2 regions of the Blautia sp. MCC283 genome follow, and region 2 is predicted to be linked to the other one. Evidence: riboswitches for the same ligand, from Rfam matches in the RefSeq annotation. Region 2 holds a riboswitch; the other holds the start of a gene.
What was found. A riboswitch is a leader RNA that binds a small molecule or an ion and turns the genes downstream of it on or off. The one in region 2 is predicted to bind thiamine pyrophosphate.
Positions count from the first base shown of each region.

Region 1: it holds a riboswitch for thiamine pyrophosphate, as region 2 does, so the genes downstream of both, thiS (sulfur carrier protein ThiS) here and thiW (energy coupling factor transporter S component ThiW) in region 2, are expected to answer to the same signal.

Region 1 covers NZ_WQQB01000017.1:15,710-19,128, reverse strand. The annotation lists gene GPK81_RS06155 (APC family permease) at 1-38, shown strand, start outside; gene GPK81_RS06150 (serine hydrolase domain-containing protein) at 44-976, shown strand; TPP riboswitch at 1,169-1,276, shown strand; gene thiS (sulfur carrier protein ThiS) at 1,475-1,678, shown strand; gene GPK81_RS06140 (thiazole synthase) at 1,723-2,508, shown strand; gene thiH (2-iminoacetate synthase ThiH) at 2,555-3,419, shown strand, end outside.
Region 2 covers NZ_WQQB01000045.1:395,763-399,181, forward strand. The annotation lists gene thiE (thiamine phosphate synthase) at 1-232, opposite strand, end outside; gene GPK81_RS14380 (hydroxyethylthiazole kinase) at 249-1,151, opposite strand; gene thiW (energy coupling factor transporter S component ThiW) at 1,114-1,668, opposite strand; TPP riboswitch at 2,005-2,107, opposite strand; gene GPK81_RS14390 (aldo/keto reductase) at 2,430-3,419, opposite strand.

The DNA of each region.
Region 1 (3,419 bases), on a different contig from region 2:
CTGATGTAAAGATGGAAACAAGTGTGTGGGAGGATTAATGTTTATGAATAAAGACCAGAACCTGATCAATGAATTTGCTATCAAAACTTTAAAAGAAAATCTCAATGTTATGTATGCGCAGATATGGCGTGAAGGACAGTTAACGGCAGAATATAAAAGAATGCCGGTGAAAACCCGCCTGAATACCTGGTCTGCCTGCAAGGGTGTTGTGTCCTGTGCGGCAGGAATCGCACTTGATGAAGGGCTGATTCGACTTGATGAGAAGATTGTGGATATTTTTCCAGAGTATGCACCGGAGAATCCGGAAGGATATCTGGGGGATGTAACGCTGGAAAATATGCTGACAATGACTACAGGTTTGGAAAGCTCTCTGTTTTTCTGTGACTGGCCGGAGCGTTACACAACTCCGGACTGGATCCGATATTTCTTCGAGAATGCGAAAGTGATAAAAAAACCGGGAACAGAATGGCTGTACAGCAATTTTAATACTTATATGATCAGCTGTGCGATTGAAAAACGTGCGGGAGTTAATCTTCTGGAATATTTGAGAAATCGCTTTTTTGAGCCGCTTGGAATTGGAAATCCAGACTGGACTTTGTGTCCGAAAGGGCATGTGCATGCGGCTAATGGACTTTATGTGAATATTGATGAGTTTACCCGGTATGGACAGATGATTCTTCACAAGGGAAATTATAATGGAAAACAGCTGGTGCCAGAGTCGTACATGAAGAGGGCAACGTCCAATCTGGTAGACAATTCAGCGGCAGGAAGTCCGGGAAATCTTTATTCCGGTTTTGGATATGGATATCAGTTTGTCATGAATCCGGAAGCCGGTTCCTATCGATCCGATGGAAATTATGGTCAGTTCTGTCTGGCGTTTCCTGACAAGGATGCAGTAGTAACTGTAATGTCTCTGGAGGGGGATTTCCAGAAAATAGGAAATCATCTATGGACTACAGTGGTTCCGGAATTGTAATATACTCTGGTTGACAAAACAGAGTGGAAAGCATAAGATAATAGTAGCTAAGAAATGTGATGAAATTCAAACATTGGCAAAAACGAAAACCCCGGAAGTGTGCGAGCCTTCCGGGGTTTTCTATTCCGTTATGTCGTGTGGCTTAAGCCTTTCAGGCTTGACATTAATCATAATTCGCCTTATACTAAGCATTGTAAATAACAGGGGAGCTTGTGATGGCAGGCTGAGAGGAAGTCTTCAACTTCGACCCTTATACCTGATTTGGATAATGCCAACGTAGGAACGTATAGGATGAATTTACGGGAGATACTTTGGTGTATCTCCCTTTTTATTTATGATCAGGATTTACAAGGAAGGGCTTAAGAGCAGATGCTTTTAACCCTGGTATCTACAACGGAATACAGGAAATTTTGAGAGTGAACTGAGTTCATGAAGGGGTGCACCACCGCGGGTGTATTTCTTTGTGGACTCTTTTTTTATTCTCGGAAAGGAGAGCTTATGATCACAGTAAACGGCGAGAAAAGAACACTGGAAAATCCGGTGACAGTAACCGAATATCTGAAAGCCTGCAATTATGCTCCGGTGCAGGTAGTAGTTGAACTGAATGAAGAGATCATCAAGAGAGAGACTTACGATACAACAGTGCTGAAAGACGGCGATGTTGTGGAGATTCTGCAGTTTATGGGCGGCGGAAGCTGCTGAGATAAAAGGTATATTGAAGATAAAAAGAAAGGTGGACATAAAAAATGACAACAGCAAACACAAATGAAGACAAACTGATCCTGGGAGGCCATGAGTTTACTTCCCGTTTTATTCTTGGTTCCGGAAAATTTTCCCTGGATCTTGTAAAAGCATGTATCGAAAAAGCAGGAACACAGATCGTAACACTTGCTCTGCGCCGTGCAAATGAAGGCGGACTTGCCAACATCCTGGACTATGTGCCGAAGGACGTTACACTTCTTCCGAATACATCCGGTGCCAGAAACGCACAGGAGGCAGTCCGCATCGCAAGACTTTCCCGTGAGCTTGGCTGCGGAGATTTTGTAAAGATCGAAGTCATCCATGATTCCAAATATCTTCTCCCGGATAACTATGAGACCATCAAAGCAACTGAGATCCTTGCAAAAGAAGGCTTTGTTGTCATGCCGTACATGTATCCGGATCTGAATGCAGCCAGAGATCTGGTAAACGCAGGAGCTGCCTGTGTAATGCCGCTTGGTTCTCCGATCGGTTCTAACAAAGGAATCTGCACAAAAGAATTCATCCAGATCCTTATCGACGAAATCGATCTTCCGATCATCGTAGACGCAGGGATTGGCCGTCCATCACAGGCATGTGAGGCTATGGAAATGGGTGCTGCGGCAGTTATGGCAAACACAGCCATCGCAACAGCAGGGGACGTCCGTGTTATGGCGGAGGCTTTTAAGAAAGCCATCGAGGCAGGAAGAAGTGCATATCTTTCCGGTATGGGAAGAACTCTGGAGAGAGGTGCAAGTGCATCCTCACCGCTGACCGGATTTCTGCATGAATAAAATAGTTTAGAGATAATAAAAGTGCGAGAGGAGCGACATAACAACAATGGCAGAAACAGTACAGGTCAGTCAGCAGGACGGCCATTTTAATGAGAGTATCGTAAACGAAGAAATTCTGGAAGACATGAAAAAGAATCGTATCGACCACATGAAGTACCTTCCGGATATGGAACAGCTGGAAGAGTCTGATGTGATGGATCAGGTTATTTCCGCAATGAATGCATATGATTATGACAAATACACAGAAGCAGATGTACGCAGAGCCCTGGCCCATGACAACCGTACACCGGAAGATTTTCAGGCACTGCTTTCACCGGCAGCACTGCCTCTTCTGGAAGAGATCGCACAGGCAGCGCGGATCGAAACAAGAAAACATTTTGGAAACAGTGTCTGTATGTTTACACCGATCTACATTGCAAACTACTGCGAAAATTACTGTATTTACTGTGGATTTAACTGCCACAACAAGATCCGCCGTGCACAGCTGAATGAGGAAGAGATTGAGAAGGAAATGGCAGCTATTGCAGAAACCGGCCTTCAGGAAATCCTGATCCTTACCGGTGAAAGCAAATCCAAATCCAATGTAGAATATATCGGAAAAGCCTGCGAGATTGCCCGGAAATATTTCAAGGTGGTAGGTCTTGAAGTGTATCCGATGAATTCTGATGAGTATGCATATCTTCACAAATGCGGTGCAGATTATGTAACTGTTTTCCAGGAGACCTATAATTCTGATAAATACGAAACCCTGCATCTGGCAGGCCATAAGAGGATTTTTCCATACAGATTAAATACACAGGAGCGTGCACTGAAAGGTGGCATGCGAGGTGTTGGCTTTGCAGCTCTTCTGGGACTGGATGATTTCCGTAAAGATGCTTTTGCGACGGGATATCATGCATACCTTCTGCAGA
Region 2 (3,419 bases):
CCACATCCACACGATCATCAATGATCAGCGGCACATTGTAACGATCTGTGATCTCCTTCACCTTAAAAGCCTTATCCAGATACTCCCGTCCACCCTTATTCTTCTCGCGAAGCTGGACCAGAGTCACACCACCCTTACAAGCCTCCTCAACCGTACGGAGCAAAGACTCCTCCGTATGATAAGAACTATCCGTCACCAGATACAACGTTACATCCAAATCTTTTCTATCCATCCTAATCCCCTCTTTTTCAGTACATTTCAATCTTCAACAGATCCAGCAGCTGTCGATCCGAAAGCCCATAGATCTCATCCAGCAGATTTACCTGAAAGCTTCCCGGACCGCGGGAAATCTTCTCCGCTTCCTCGCCGGCGATACCCATAAGTGCAGTACCAAGCACTGCCGCAGCCAGATAATTCCCGGATCTCCCATTTAATTCCATCTCAACGCCAGACCAGACACCTGCCTCTATACTATCCGTCATCTCTTTCGCAATATTATCTTCGCACCCCGGCAAAAACGCCGCAGTCAGTGCCCCGACCATACAGCCGGTTCCTGTGATCCCGGACAGCGCCGCACTGCCATTTTGTACCAGAACAACCCGTTCACCATCCGTAACAAAATCCTGTTTCCCGGTAGCCAGCACGATTGCCTGATTATTTCTAGAAAAAGCCTTAAGCACTTCACTGACTCCATCGATATTTTCCTCAGTCAGAGCATCCTCGACACCCGCATCGATTCCGATCGCATGAGACGGCAGCCCGGAAACAGCCAGAAGCTCTGACATATTTCCCTTCAGCACTGCCGGATGACCGATCCTTAAAAGCTCCCGTGCCAGATCCAGCCTGAGATCACTGCAGGCAACCCCTACCAGGTCCAGAAGAACCGGGATCTTATTTTCCATCGCTGTTCTCATAGAACGCTTCATTGACTCGATCCTGGCATCGGTAATATTCCCGAGATTCAGCATCAGCGCACCAGCCGATGCCGTAATATCTGTCACCTCTGCCGGATGCTCCGCCATGATCGGCCTTGCACCTACTGCAAGGACCACGTTGGCACAGTCATGGATCGAGATCGGATTGGTGATGCAATGGATCAGCGGCTTTTCTTCTTTAATTCGCTTTCGCAGTTGTAAAATTCTTTGTCTCATATGTTTTTGAACCCAAAGCTGCCTGGAATTTCACCAGAAGACCTGCTTTACTCAGAGCCTTCAGGAAAATATAGGCAACACATCCTCCCATTGTGGTTGCTGCAAGGAACATCGGCGTATAATAAAATGCTGTCAGTCCGCCTCTTCCCATCAGGAATGCCATCACCGGATAAGAAACCATGGATCCGATGATACCTGTTCCAAAGATCTCACCGATCACCGCGCAAATGATCTTGCCTTTGGAAAGTCTGTAGAACACACCTGAAAGGAATGCGCCAAATACTGCACCGGTCAGTGCAAGTGGCGGGATTCCCATGAACATCATACGGATCACGCCGATCATGGTCGCACAGAGAAGGGAATACCACGGTCCCATCAGAACCGAGCATACGATATTGACAAGATGCGCCGTGGGGCACATTCCCTCAATCCTCAGGATCGGTGAAATAACGACACCGATCGCAACCATCATTGCCAGCATTACCATACGAAGCGTGTGCATCCTTTGTTTTTCCATAGTGTTTTTCCTCCCTGAAATATCAGGCAGAGCCCTGTCAGATCCGGGCAAAAGCTTCCCGTCTGCTGCAGTCTGCCCTTAGATTTTGGCGGTCGAAGTTCCCTTACTTCCTCTCACTCCGAAAACACGGATTCCCATCGCTTACATGATCCTTCCGGAAAAATCCTCCGGAATATCACTCTCCTGCCAGACATTAAGGCGCTCCCCTTCCTGCCCGCTCGCCGCAGAAGCTCCACATGCAGTCTCTGTCACTTTCACATCCCCACATTGTCAGACCATTCCAGTTCCATTCCTGCATCCGAAAAGAGCGCATCCCATGGCAAACTCCACGGAGACACGCTCTCAGATCACAATCCCTCCGTTGGCATTACCCAAATCAGGTACGGTCGAAGATCTATCTTCCTCTCAGCCTGTCACACAAGCTCCCGCTGGCTCTTTTCTTTTCTGTTTTTCAATATAGCACACACCTATCCCGTTGTCAAACCTCCACTGCTTATTGCTCTTTGCACTCCCGCCGGAGACGTTACTGTTCACTCCGTTCTCAGCAACACGCTTCGCGATGCACAGAATTTATGCTAATCGCATAAATTCGCGCGGTATGTCTCGGGTTTTCTGTGACCTTCGCTCACAAAAAACACCTCGCGGAATATTACCAGTGAACAGTAACCCGGAGACTTTCCTGATTCAGTTAAACAATTATTTCGACATAAAAAACTCCCTGCTTCACTACTTTTCATAGTAAAACAGGAAGTATATAAATCTTATTTTGAGATCTCGTCGATCAGACGCAGCTCCTCAGCTGTAAACGGTGCACAGTGGATCGCTTTCACATTATCAAGGATCTGCTGCGGCTTGGAAGCTCCGATCAGAACACTGGTAACTTCCTTATGCTGAAGCAGCCAGCCAAGCGCCATATCAGCCAGCTCCTCTCCACGCTGGGCTGCCAGATCGTTCAGTCTCCGGATCTGATCCAGACGCTCCGGCGTCAGCACACTTTCCTTAAGGAATCTTCCATCTTTGCGGATACGGCTGTCCTCCGGGATCCCGTTCAGGTAACGGTCTGTCAGCTGTCCCTGAGCAAGAGGGCTAAAGGTGATCAGACCTTTTTTCAAAATGCCGGTGGTTCTCTTGAGACCGTTTTCTTCCACTGTTCTGTCAAAAATGGAATACCGGTTCTGGTTGATCACAAAGGGGCATTTCAGATCCTTCAGGATCGCTGCCGCCTGGCTTAAGGTTTTTCCATCATAATTGGAAAGTCCCACATAAAGGGCCTTGCCCTGCTGAACCGCTGTTGCCAGCGCTCCCATAGTCTCCTCAAGCGGAGTCTCCGGGTCCATTCTGTGATGGTAAAAAATATCCACATATTCCAGACCCATGCGCTTCAGGCTCTGGTCAAGGCTCGCCAGAAGATACTTGCGGCTGCCCCAGTTTCCATAAGGGCCCTCCCACATATCATAGCCTGCCTTTGTTGTGATGATCAGCTCATCACGGTATGGCATCAGTTCTTCTTTCAGGATCTTGCCGAAATTCCGTTCCGCACTTCCATAGGCAGGTCCGTAATTATTGGCAAGGTCAAACTGTGTGATACCATTGTCAAAAGCTGTAAAGCACAGCTGCTTCATGTTTTCATAATCAGAAGTATCTCCGAAATTATGCCATAATCCAAGAGACACCTTCGGAAGCATCAGACCGCTTTCACCGCAGCGGTTATACTCCATGGTTTCGTATCGTTCCTTTGCAGGTGTGTACAT